Regions from separate parts of the Mesorhizobium sp. WSM4906 genome, predicted to be linked through region 2. Evidence: riboswitches for the same ligand, from Rfam matches in the RefSeq annotation. Region 2 holds a riboswitch; each other region holds the start of a gene.
The links. A riboswitch is a leader RNA that binds a small molecule or an ion and turns the genes downstream of it on or off. The one in region 2 is predicted to bind thiamine pyrophosphate.
Positions count from the first base shown of each region.

Region 1: it holds a riboswitch for thiamine pyrophosphate, as region 2 does, so the genes downstream of both, thiC (phosphomethylpyrimidine synthase ThiC) here and thiC (phosphomethylpyrimidine synthase ThiC) in region 2, are expected to answer to the same signal.
Region 3: it holds a riboswitch for thiamine pyrophosphate, as region 2 does, so the genes downstream of both, thiB (thiamine ABC transporter substrate binding subunit) here and thiC (phosphomethylpyrimidine synthase ThiC) in region 2, are expected to answer to the same signal.

Region 1 covers NZ_CP121355.1:3,655,188-3,659,488, forward strand. Annotated here, with positions in the region: gene QAZ22_RS17350 (hypothetical protein) at 1-345, shown strand, start outside; gene QAZ22_RS17355 (FkbM family methyltransferase) at 342-1,097, shown strand; TPP riboswitch at 1,190-1,306, shown strand; gene thiC (phosphomethylpyrimidine synthase ThiC) at 1,411-3,255, shown strand; gene thiO (glycine oxidase ThiO) at 3,259-4,266, shown strand; gene thiS (sulfur carrier protein ThiS) at 4,235-4,301, shown strand, end outside.
Region 2 covers NZ_CP121355.1:1,224,583-1,228,883, reverse strand. Annotated here, with positions in the region: gene QAZ22_RS05810 (hypothetical protein) at 1-428, opposite strand, end outside; gene QAZ22_RS05805 (metallophosphoesterase) at 431-1,768, opposite strand; gene QAZ22_RS05800 (hypothetical protein) at 2,260-2,523, shown strand; TPP riboswitch at 2,841-2,957, shown strand; gene thiC (phosphomethylpyrimidine synthase ThiC) at 3,061-4,301, shown strand, end outside.
Region 3 covers NZ_CP121355.1:1,715,625-1,719,925, forward strand. Annotated here, with positions in the region: gene QAZ22_RS08065 (ABC-F family ATP-binding cassette domain-containing protein) at 1-659, opposite strand, end outside; gene QAZ22_RS08070 (thiamine diphosphokinase) at 661-1,305, opposite strand; TPP riboswitch at 1,440-1,554, shown strand; gene thiB (thiamine ABC transporter substrate binding subunit) at 1,598-2,608, shown strand; gene thiP (thiamine/thiamine pyrophosphate ABC transporter permease) at 2,849-4,301, shown strand, end outside.

The DNA of each region.
Region 1 (4,301 bases), 2.4 Mb from region 2:
CCGCCATTCTCGGTGGCCGCCTATCTCAAGGCCTTCGCCGCCTCGGTGGTGCGCGCCATTACCGTAGACAGCTGGGTCGGGATCTCGGTGCTCGCGCTCGCGGGCTGGTATGGGCTCGACCGTACAGGCTTCCGGTTCGACCGCCGCGCCGGCATCCTGCTTGCGGCGCTCGTGCTCGGCGTGCTCGCCAAGTTCACGGTCTTCCCGATCCACGACACGCGCATCTATTTCCCCAATCTTCTGCCGCCCTTCCTGATGCTCGCCGCGCCACTGATGGCGCTGTGGACCTCGGCGAGGCAAGGCCGGCACCGCGAGGCGCAGCAAGTTGCCGGAGACAAGTCATGAGCTCGGCTTCCAACCTAGCGCGCGTTCTGCTGTCGCTCGGATTGCCGGCCGGGCTGCTCGACCGCGGACCCGCGCTGCACGGGACGAAGTTCCTGGCCAAGGCGGCGCTCAAGGCGCGGTTCGGCGGCGGACGACCGTTCCAGATGGTCAATGTCGGGGCTTGCGACGGCGCGCTGTTCGATGACGTGACGCCTTGGCTGCACCGTATCAAGGGTGCTCGGGCGATGCTGGTCGAGCCGATCCCCTACAACCAGAAGCGGCTGCGCGCCAACTATCCGGATACGAGCCGCTTCGTCATCGAGCCGGTGGCGGTGACCAGGACAAAGGGCACCATCACCGTCCACACTTTCGACGCAGCCGCGCTCGAGGCCGGCACGCTGCCGATCGAGTTCATCGGCTGCTCCTCGGTCACCGACACCAATCTGATGTCCGGCAAGAACGCCTGGGGCGAGGCGGACGCCAACTTCAACAAGTTCGCGCCGCATCTGAAAGACATCGAGGTGCTGTCGGAGACATTGCAGACGCTGCTCGACCGCAATCGCATCACCCATATCGACGCTTTCCTGGTCGATTGCGAAGGCGCCGACTGGATGGTGTTCGACCAGCTCGACCTCCAGCGCTATCGCCCCGGCATGATCAAGATCGAGGTCGGCGCGCTGCCGGCTGCCGAGATCGGCCAGGTCGTCATCAAGCTCAAGACCGCAGGCTATCAGGTCGGCTTCCAGGCCGAGGACATTTGGGCTTTCGCCTGAGTTTTCGCTACCGAGCTTCCATGCACGATGGCGTTGAGCCGCAATGCCGGCCAAACGCGCTTGACAAGATGGCGCTGGCCCGTTCAACCTAAGCCATTCACCAGGGGAGTCCCGGCAAGGGGCTGAGATACTGCTGGCTTTTGCGGCGCAGTGACCCGTTGAACCTGATCCAGTTCATACTGGCGTAGGGACGGTGCAAGCGCTTTGCGGGCGTTCATGCCCGAAGACCTGTCTCAGGCAGGCAGACCGAAGCGTCTTTTCATCCTTCCGGCACAGAACTGGGTCTCCAATGCAACGAGCAAAGGAGCCTCAAATGAATGCCCTGACCCCCACCGTATCGACTGGACCGCTGCCGGCGTCGCGGAAGATCCACAAATCCGGCGCCATCCACCCGCAGATCAGGGTGCCGATGCGCGAGATCGCCGTTCACCCGACTGCCGGTGAACCGCCGGTGACGGTCTACGATCCGTCAGGCCCCTATACCGACCCCGCAATCGAAACCGATATCGAGAGGGGGCTTGCCCGCCTTCGGCAAGACTGGATCGTGGCGCGTGGCGATGTCGAATCCTATGACGGCCGCCATGTCAGGCCGGAGGACAATGGATTTGCGACAGGAGAGCGCCTGACGCGGGAGTTTCCGATCCGCAACCGTCCGCTGCGGGCCAAGGCCGGCAAGGCGGTAACGCAGCTTGCCTATGCGCGCGCCGGGATCATCACGCCCGAAATGGAGTTCGTTGCCATCCGCGAAAACCTCGGCCGCGAGATGATGCGGAGCGGGCTGCAACGGGACGGCGAGGCGTTCGGCGCATCGATACCGGACTTCGTCACACCGGAATTCGTACGCGACGAGGTGGCGCGCGGCCGCGCGATCATCCCCGCCAACATCAACCATCCCGAGAGCGAGCCGATGATCATCGGCCGCAATTTCCTGGTGAAGATCAATGCCAATATCGGCAATTCCGCCGTCACCTCTTCGATGGCCGAAGAGGTCGAGAAGATGGTCTGGGCGATCCGCTGGGGTGCCGACACGGTCATGGACCTGTCGACCGGCCGCAACATCCACAACATCCGCGAATGGATCGTGCGCAACTCGCCGGTGCCGATCGGCACGGTGCCGCTCTACCAGGCGCTGGAGAAGGTGGGCGGTGTCGCCGAGGATCTGAGTTGGGAAGTCTATCGCGACACGCTGGTCGAGCAGGCCGAGCAGGGCGTCGACTACTTCACCATTCATGCCGGCGTGCGGCTGCATTACATCCCGCTCACCGTCGGCCGGGTTACCGGCATCGTCAGCAGGGGCGGCTCGATCATGGCGAAATGGTGCCTGCACCATCACCGTGAAAGCTTTCTCTATGAGCATTTCGCGGAGATATGCGACATCGCCAGAGCCTATGACGTCTCTTTCTCGCTTGGCGACGGCCTTCGTCCCGGCTCGATCGCCGATGCCAATGACCAAGCCCAATTCGCCGAGCTGGAGACGCTTGGCGAATTGACGAAGATCGCCTGGGCAAAGGACTGCCAGGTGATGATCGAGGGCCCCGGCCATGTTCCCATGCACAAGATCAAGCAGAACATGGACAAGCAGCTCGCCGTCTGCGGCGAGGCGCCTTTCTACACGCTAGGACCGCTGACCACGGACATAGCGCCGGGCTACGACCACATCACGTCCGGCATCGGCGCCGCCATGATCGGCTGGTTCGGCACGGCCATGCTCTGCTACGTGACGCCGAAGGAACATCTCGGCCTGCCGGATCGCAATGACGTCAAGACCGGCGTCATCACCTACAAGATCGCGGCGCACGCCGCCGACCTCGCCAAGGGGCATCCCGCGGCGAAGATCCGCGACGACGCGCTTTCGCGGGCACGGTTCGAGTTCCGCTGGGAAGACCAGTTCAACCTGTCGCTCGATCCCGAAACCGCGCGCTCGATGCACGACGAGACCTTGCCCAAGGAAGCGCACAAGGTGGCGCATTTCTGCTCGATGTGCGGACCGAAATTCTGCTCCATGCGCATCTCCCACGACATTCGCGCCGAAGCGCAGAAGGAGGGGATGGCGGCGATGGCGCAGAAATACCGCGCAGGCGGCGATCTCTACATGCCGGTCGAAACGCCCGGGGCGGAAGAACAAGCTTTGGCGCAGGACGATCAGGGGACGGACTGAACCGTGCGCCGTGTCCTTGTCAAAGGCGCCGGTGTGGCAGGCCTCACCGTCGCCCATGAATTGGCCGCGCGAGGTGCGTCGGTCACGGTTGCCGAAATTCGGAGCCAGATAGGCGGCAATGCCTCCTGGGTCGCCGGCGGCATGCTTGCCCCCTGGTGCGAACGCGAAAGCGCCGAAGAGACGGTTGTCACTCTCGGCAGAACTTCGGCCGACTGGTGGGAAAGGGTGCTGCCCGGGCTCGTGACGAGGGCCGGCACTCTCGTCCTCGCCCATGTGCGCGACGCCTTCGAGCTTGCCCGCTTTGCGGCCCGTACCCGCAATCACGAGCCCGTCGACGAAGAGGCGATCGCCGCCCTCGAACCCGATCTTGCCGGTCGCTTCCGCAAGGGCCTGTTCTTCGCCGGCGAAGCTCATCTCGATCCGCGTCGGGTTCTCGAAGCCCTCGCCAGCAAGCTGCGTGCGATGGGCGTCGTCTTCCTTTTCGAGGTGGACGAAGTGGCCCTTTCCGGCTTCGATCAGGTGATCGACTGCACGGGCATCGCGCGGGGCGAAGACGATTTGCGCGGCGTGCGCGGCGAGATGCTGATCCTCCACACGCGGGAGGTCTCGCTCACCCGGCCGGTTCGTCTCCTCCATCCGCGTCATCCGATCTATGTCGTGCCGCGGGCCGATCATCACTTCATGGTCGGCGCGACCATGATCGAAAGCGACCATGACGGGCCGATCACAGCCCGTTCGCTGATGGAGCTCCTCAATGCGGCCTACGCGCTTCATCCGGCGTTCGGTGAGGCCGAAATCGTCGAGACAGGAGTGGGCGTGCGCCCCGCCTATCCCGACAATCTGCCGCGGGTGAAGCGTCGGAAGGACGGCGCGATCACGATAAACGGCCTCTACCGGCACGGTTTCCTGCTCTCACCGGCCATGGCCGAGCAGGCTGCCGGCCTTCTCTTCAATTCATCTGCCGACCTGGAGTCCGAAAATGAAGCTGATCGTCAATGGCGAAGCGCTTGAGGTCAGGGCGACGACGCTCGCCGCTCTTTTGAAGG
Region 2 (4,301 bases):
GAGGCCCGGTATTTCAAGTGGCCGTCGCGTCTGAGCTGGCCGATGCTCTCGAGCAGGCGTTCGACTATCTTCAGCTCCAGATAGTGAGAGAAGATTACGAATTGCCGCGGGATCACGGCGGCCGTGTCGAAGCGTATCCGCTCCGGAATGAGGTTCAGAACGGCGTTGTCGATTAGGGGCGAGAATGTCTCATTGAGCTGGAAGAAGACGCCATACCAAGCGAGCTTGCCGACTTGGTCCGAGAGACTTTTGTCTTCAAGAATATGGACTGTGGAAAGCGAGCGAAGAATGCTGGTCTTGCCGCTGCCTCTCGTCCCTGCGACGAAGACCGGCTTGGCGGCGGCAGAAATCAACGCCGACTTCTGACTGAACCACAGTATCGGGCGGCTTTCGTACTCGATCCTGTTGGGGCCGAACGGATTCTCCATCGCTATTCGTCCCTTACCTTAATGCGCCAAGCCGAGTTTGCCTTGGTGAGGCCGTCTATCTCGATGAAGCGCGCCGCTTGGAGCATCAGAAGAGAGTCTTCCAGATCTAGCCCGAGCTCGGCGGAGGCAGCAATCTCAGTGATCTCGTCCCAGAAGAGTAACCCATTCCCGCGCCTGGTGGCATGGTCGCGCAGTCGGCGCAGCAGGTCAAACGTGTCGTTGTTCAGAAAGGCCTTGCCGTTGGACATGGTCGAAATAAAGCAATGTTCGCCTTCCATGACCGTCCCGTCGGCGACATTGGTGCGGTAGGGTATAAGTCGGATGCCGACGAGCTCTCCCTGATCGGTCGTGAAGAAGACGAGCTCATTGAAACCTGACTGTATCTCTGGTGCTGAGATGCAGATCAATTTGCCGTCCGGAAACCTTGGATCGTTGACGATCTCGACCGGATCAGCATGTATGTGTCCATGCAGGTAGACGATAGGCTTGTTGCCCTGCAGCAGCTGAGTTCTGACAAATCCGCTGTTGAGCATCTCCGCGTATGGCGTAATGCGCGGAGTCTTTTGTGGCAGCAGATTGTGATGGCCGATTATGATGCCGTAACGCATGTCGGGCTGCTGGAGCAATTCCTGTAGGCCTGCAAGCATCTCACGCGAGATGTATGGCGTGTCCATCTGACCGTAATACTCGTCGTCGGACGCCTCCTTGTCTGGATCGCTGGGAGGTGTCGCGGGCGAATGTCCCGAGATGTCCGGCGAGCCGAGATCTAGAGGCTCTGTAGAAGGACTGAGTGCCTCGAGACGATCACGAAGGAACGCGGGAAGGTTTTGAAGCTCCCAACTGCCTATCGCTGTGTTGACGAGGATGAAGTTTGCGCCTGCGGATCCTGTCGGAAGTCTGAAGTGCACGGGTTGGTCCACGGGAACGGTCTGCCAACCCAAGCGGGCGGCTAAACTCGCCATTTCGCTGAATTTCTCAGTCGGTCCAAGTTCGCGCGCGTCATCACGGTTCACATCGTGATTTCCCGGTACGAATATCAACGGAAGCGCCTTTGAACTGCGTCCCTGTGCGCGGCAGAGCAACGTGAAATGCTGGAATGCCGAAGCAATGAAGGTCTTGTCGCCACGGCTCGTGAAATCCCCCATGAAGGCGATCGAATCCAAGGGCTTCGAAGTCGTCAGCCGCCGAAGTTTCGTCAAGACGGCACGCAGCGAAGACGCGCGTAGCTTCTGCGTTATTTTCGGAGCGAACTTGCTATCCTTGGCATCGATGTTGCTAGAGGAAGGATGCCAGTCCGGATAGTGAATATCGCCTACTTGAAGGATTCGCACCCGCCGCATAACTCGCCCCCCTGCCGAGAGCCATAGACTAATCCGTTCGCTTTTGCCAAGCGCGAACGATCATCCGCAGTGTCCTTAACGAGGTAGCCTGCACTTTTCGAGAATTGCCACGGCGGCTATTTTTCGGCTGTGAAGCACACGAGACCCGTGACGTGAGACCCAGTTGCTCAATGCCCAGTTGCTCAATGAGCTTTCTTACGAATAAGGGAGAATTTCCGCGGCCGGACTATCTCTGAGCGAGCGTGCATGACTGCCAACGGAAGGTCTTGCACGCACCCTTGCGATCTTGAGCAATGGTCGCCATGACTTTCTTCTTGCAGGCTTTTGAGTGGCCCAGCCTGCGATCACCAGACCCCACCGATTCTAAAGAGCGTGGCAGATGGGATAGTCGAGGTTGCCCGTGCACAGTCACGCTCAGGGCTTGCGCCGCCCAGAGGACACGCTGAAAAGGCAGATTGGGGCGCAAGCACGCCATTCACGAGAGGTTCGACATGAAGACCATGCAAGAAAAAGACATTCCGGCATTCGTACAAGCAGTTGTGGACGCCGGCTGCAAAATTTGCGCGATTGGCAACTTGGGATACGTCTTTGGCGATGCTGATTTCACGCCAGCGCAACGGAGGGCCGTCGAGCCACAGCTGCGTAGGATTGCTGAAATCTACGGCGAACGCGATCATCTCATGAACGAGATAGCTGTATATCTGCGGTCGATCGGACGCCATGTCGAGGTTGAGCCGAAGACAGGTATTTCCTGATGGCCGTGATCGCGAGAAGCCGTCTTCCAACCTCTGAATCCTAAAGGAGGTGACCCCCAAGGCCGTTCGTCACCTTCGACCAGAATAACCACATCCGTGACCGCCTGAGCTACTTGGTCGATACGCGCACATGGCCAATACAGTTTCTCCATCCTTCACGAAGCGAATGAGGCTTTGGCCATTCAGCCCCGGTCTACGGGGCGTGACTTGTCCCCGATGCATGCGCGAGCTCTCCGCCCGGCTGGCCGCCGGTCGTCGCCACCGGCCGAAGGCGCCCGAATGCGCTTGACAAGATAGCGTCAGCCCGTTCAACCTAAGGCATTCACCAGGGGAGTCCCGGCAAGGGGCTGAGATACTGCTGGCTTTCGCGGCGCAGTGACCCGTTGAACCTGATCCAGTTCATACTGGCGTAGGGACGGTGCAAGCGCTTTGCGGGAGTTTACGCCCGAGGTCCTGTTGCAGCAGGTCTACAGAAGCGTCTTTTCATCCTTCCGGCACAGAACTGGGTCTCCAATGCATGAGCAAAGGAGCCTCACGATGAATGCCCTCACCCCCGCCGTATCGACGGGACCACTGCCCGCCTCGCGGAAAATCCACAAGCCCGGCGTCCTCTACCCGCAGATCAGGGTGCCGATGCGCGAGATTTCCGTCCATCCGACGGCCGGCGAACCGCCCGTCACCGTCTACGATCCGTCCGGCCCCTACACCGATCCATCAGTCGAAACCAGCATCGAAAAAGGCCTTGCCCGGCTTCGCCACGAATGGGTCACGGCGCGTGGCGATGTCGAAGCCTATGACGGCCGCCACGTCCGGCCGGAAGACAATGGATTCGCCACCGGCGAGCGCCTGACACCGGAATTTCCGATACGCAATCGGCCGCTCAAGGCCAAGCAGGGCAAGGCGGTGACCCAACTTGCCTATGCGCGCGCCGGCATCATCACGCCAGAAATGGAGTTCGTAGCCATCCGCGAGAATCTCGGCCGCGAGGTGATGCGCGGCAAGCTGCAACGCGACGGCGAAGCCTTCGGCGCGGCGATCCCAGATTTCGTCACACCCGAATTCGTGCGCGACGAGGTGGCGCGCGGGCGCGCAATCATTCCCGCCAACATCAATCATCCCGAGAGCGAGCCGATGATCATCGGTCGCAATTTTCTGGTCAAGATCAACGCCAACATCGGTAACTCGGCTGTCACATCGTCGATGGCCGAAGAGGTCGAAAAAATGGTCTGGGCTATCCGCTGGGGCGCGGACACGGTGATGGACCTGTCGACCGGCCGCAACATCCACAACATCCGCGACTGGATCGTGCGCAATGCGCCGGTGCCGATCGGTACGGTGCCGCTCTATCAGGCGCTGGAAAAGGTCAACGGCATCGCCGAGGATCTGAACTGGGAGGTCTACCGCGACACGCTGATCGAGCAGGCCGAGCAAGGCGTCGACTATTTCACCATCCACGCCGGCGTGCGGCTGCACTACATCCCGCTGACCGTCGACCGGGTCACGGGCATCGTCTCGCGCGGCGGCTCGATCATGGCCAAATGGTGCCTGCACCATCACCGGGAGAGCTTCCTCTACGAGCATTTCGAGGAGATCTGCGACATCGCCAGAGCCTATGACGTCTCCTTCTCGCTCGGCGACGGCCTTCGTCCCGGTTCAATCGCCGATGCGAACGACGCGGCGCAATTCGCCGAACTGGAAACACTTGGAGAACTCACCAAGATTGCCTGGGCAAAGGACTGCCAGGTGATGATCGAAGGCCCGGGCCATGTCCCCATGCA
Region 3 (4,301 bases), 490 kb from region 2:
TGCTGCTCGCGCTCCTCCTCTTCCAGCACCTGGTCGCGCCATTCCTCGAAATGCGCGAAGCCTTTGTCCAGCCGCCGGGTCTGGCCGCGGTCGAGCCAGACCGTAGCGCGCGAGACGCGCTCGAGAAAGCGGCGATCGTGCGAGATCAGGATCACGGCCGAAGAGGTGCGCGCAAGCTCCTCTTCCAGCCATTCGATGACCGACAGGTCGAGGTGGTTGGTCGGCTCGTCGAGCAGCAGGATGTCGGGTTCGGGCGCCATGACGCGGGCAAGCGCGGCCCGGCGCGCTTCGCCGCCGGAAAGGTCGCTCGGCCGTTCCTCGCCGGTGAGGCCGAGATGGTCCATCAAATAGGTGGCGCGATGCGGGTCGTCGGCCGGCCCGAGACCAGCCTCGACATAGGCGCGCACGCTGGCGAAGCCATCCATATCGGGCATCTGCGGCAAATAGCGGACCGTCGCCGATGGCTGGCGGAACACCTCGCCGTCCTGTGGCTCGACCAGCCCGGCGGCGATCTTGAGCAGCGTCGACTTGCCCGAACCGTTGCGGCCGACAAGCGCGATCTTCTCGCCGGCGGAAGCGCTCAGCGACGCGCCGTCGAGCAGCGGCGTGCCGCCAAAGGTCAATTTTATGCCGTCGAGATTGAGAAGAGGCGGAGCCATGTCAGCTTTCGGCAAGAGGATAGGGGTGGGCGAGCAGCAGCGCCCGGCCACTCTCGAGCGCGATCTCGAGCCGGCCCTTGACTTCGTTCGATATAGTGAGCGAGGAGCCGAACGCCACCTCGACACGGTCGAGCGGCCATTTGGCGCCGGAGACCGTCAGGCCGGCGAGTTCGGAGAAGCCGAGCACCGAGAACAGCGTTCCGTCGGCGTAATCGAAGGCGGCTTTGCCCGGCAGGATGGGAACGCCCTCCTGAGCGCCGCTGGTCAGCAGTACCGTCGTGCCCGCCTCGGCCAGCCGATACCCAAGCGCCTGATGCAGGAAGGCATGGTCGGCGCGCTTGCCGCCGAAGGCGCCGGCCAGCACCAGGCTGGTGGCGCCGCGCGCGAGCGCCTCGGCGATGGCGAGCTCGCCGTCGGTCATGTCCTTTTCGGCCGGAAAGATCTTGCGCGGCACGGCGGCGAGATCCTCCGGCAGGTTCGGCGGCACCGAGTCGAAGTCGCCGACCCATAGCTCCGGTACGAGGCCCAGCATGCGGGCATGACCGATGCCGGCGTCGGCGGCGATGACGCGGGAGCCTTCGATCTGGCGATCGAGCCGAGGCGTGCGGACGAGCTCGCCGCCAAGCAGGATGGTGAATGTTCCCATGGGCGTCGCCCTTACCAGCCCCGCCCGCGAAACGGAAGCCAGGCGCATCCAAACGGATAGCGCTGCGTTCCGAAGTCATCGGATGCCCGGCAAACTTCCGCTTGCGCGCCGCATCGGCCGGGCCTATGTCTCGAAACGCTCTAACGGGGTGCCGGACGCTGACTTCGCGAACCGGCTGAGAGGCGACAATGCCAACCCGCCGAACCTGATCCGGTTTGTACCGGCGGAGGGATTAGACGTTTCGGACCATCCGACGCCTCAATTCCTTGTCACGCGAACGAAGGAGGCGCCGATGCGCTCACTATTGTCCCAGCTTATCCTCGCAACAGGCCTCGTTTCGCTTTTGGCAGCCGCCGGGCCTGCCGAGGCGAAGGACAAGCTCACCGTCTATACCTATGAAAGCTTCACCGCCGACTGGGGTCCGGGACCCGCGGTGAAGAAGGAATTCGAGGCCGAATGCGGCTGCGATCTCGAATTCGTCTCGGTCGCCGACGGCGTGGCGCTGCTCAACCGCGTCAAGCTGGAGGGCGCCGGCACCAAGGCTGACGTCGTGCTCGGCCTCGACACCAACCTGACCGCAGACGCCAAGGCAAGCGGCCTTTTCGCGCCGCATGGCGCCGTTGCAGATTTGAATGTGCCCGGAGGCTGGAAGGACGACACGTTCGTGCCCTTCGACTACGGCTATTTCGCCGTCGTCTACGACACCGAGAAGCTGAAGACCCCGCCGAAAAGCCTGAAGGAGCTGGTCGAGGGTGGTGCCGCCGACAAGATCGTCATCCAGGATCCGCGCACCTCGACGCCGGGCCTCGGCCTGCTGCTCTGGGTGAAGTCGGTCTATGGCGACAAGGCGCCGGAGGCCTGGGCCAAGCTCAAATCCAGGGTGCTCACGGTGACGCCGGGCTGGAGCGAGGCCTACGGCCTGTTCACCAAGGGTGAGGCGCCGATGGTGCTGTCCTACACCACCTCGCCAGCCTACCACATGGTGGCGGAGAACACCGAACGCTACCAGGCCGCGTCCTTCGAGGAGGGCGAGTATCTGCAGATCGAGGTCGCCGGCATCACCACGACCGGCGCGAAGAACCCGCTGGCGGAAAAGTTCATCGCCTTCATGACCGGACCGAAATTCCAGGACGTCATCCCGGAGACCAACTGGATGTTCCCGGCCGGCAAGACCGACAAGCCGCTCAACCCGGCCTTCGACAAACTGGTGAAGCCGACCAAGACCCTGCTGTTCAGCCCGGAAGAGGTCGCGGCAAACCGCAAGGCCTGGGTGGACGAATGGCTGGCGGCGATGAGCAAGTAGCCGGCTTTGGCTATCTATCGAAGATGATCGCTCTACGGCGCCCCCCTCTGTCCTGCCGGACATCTCCCCCACTTGGGGGGAGATTGGCTGTCATTGGCGATTTCGCCAATTGGCAACGTTGCAGGAATGAGCAGGGTGCCGACGCTGCTGATCTCCCCCCTTGTGGGGGAGATGTCCGGCAGGACAGAGGGGGGCGCGAAGGAACGCGGCGTTCGTTAGCTCGAATCCCAATGGTGCAGCGTGCAATCTTCGCCGCGCCCTGACTCCCGCGTCACCGCCGGCATCATCGCCCTTGCGGCAATCGCCGTGCTCATCGGCGGCGCCTTCGTCGGGCTCATCCTCGAAGGCGCGCGCGACCCGTCCGGCGCTCTCGTCGCCTTCGACGGCTATCTCCTCCGTGTCGCCCGCTTCACGCTTTGGCAGGCGCTGCTTTCGACATTGCTGTCGGTCGCGCCGGCGCTGCTGGTGGCGCGTGCCTTGTCCCGGCACCCGGAGTTTCCCGGCCGTCGGCTGATCCTGCAGCTCTTCGCCGTGCCGCTGGCGCTGCCGGCCATCGTTGCCGCGCTCGGCGTGTTGGCGCTCTACGGCCATGCCGGCTATTTTGCCGGCGCTCTCGGCAGCCTTGGCGGCAGCGAATGGCCGGGCATCTACGGCTTGTCCGGCATTCTGATCGCGCATGTCTTCTTCAATTTGCCCTTGGCCACGCGTCTGTTCCTGGAGGCGCTCGGCACGGTGCCCGCCGACCAGTGGCGGCTGGCGAGCCAGCTCGGCATGGGGGCATGGCCGGCGTTGCGGCTGATCGAATGGCCGGCGCTGCGCGCCGCACTGCCGGGCGTCGCCGGACTGGTGTTCATGCTCTGCATCACTTCCTTCACCATCGTGCTGACGCTGGGCGGCGGGCCGGCCGCCACGACGCTGGAGGTCGCGATCTACCAGGCGCTGCGTTTCGATTTCGATCCGGCTAGGGCCGTGGTGCTGACGCTGCTGCAGATCGGTCTGACCTTCGTCGTGGTCACGGCACTGATGCGGCTTGGCGCCAATACGGTCGGCGACGCCAATCTGCCGGTGGCGCCACGCCGCTATCTTTCGGCGGGCAAGGCTGAAACGATGGTGAACGCCGGTCTGATCGCACTTACCTTGCTGTTCGTCGCCGGGCCGATGGCGGCGACCGTGCTGGCCGGCCTGGAGGCCGATCTCGGACGGCTGGCCGGCGAGGAGGCCGTGCGCCGTGCGACGCTCACCAGCGCCGCGCTGTCTTTCCTCTCGGCGCTGCTTTCGGTGGCGCTGTCGCTCTCGCTCATCGCGGCCCGGCGCGCGCTGGCCTTGCGGCGCCGCGCGGGCGGCGCCATGTCGCTGCTCGAACATGCCACCGATACCGGCGCCGGTTTCGTGCTCGTCGTGCCGCCGATCGTGGTCGGCGCGGGCTGGTTCCTGGCCTTGCGCGGCGTCACGGATGTCTTCGCCGTCGCGCCCGTCATGGTCGTCGCCGTCAATGCGGTGATGGCGATGCCCTTCGCCATCCGCGCCGTTCGCCCGGCCTATGACGCGGCGAGCGAGCGTCACGAGCGGCTCTGCCTGGCGCTCGGCATTTGCGGCTGGAACCGGCTGCGCCTGGTCGACTGGCCGTCGCTCCGGCGGCCTTTGGCCACCGGCTTTGCCTTCGCCATGGCGCTGTCGCTTGGCGATCTCGGCG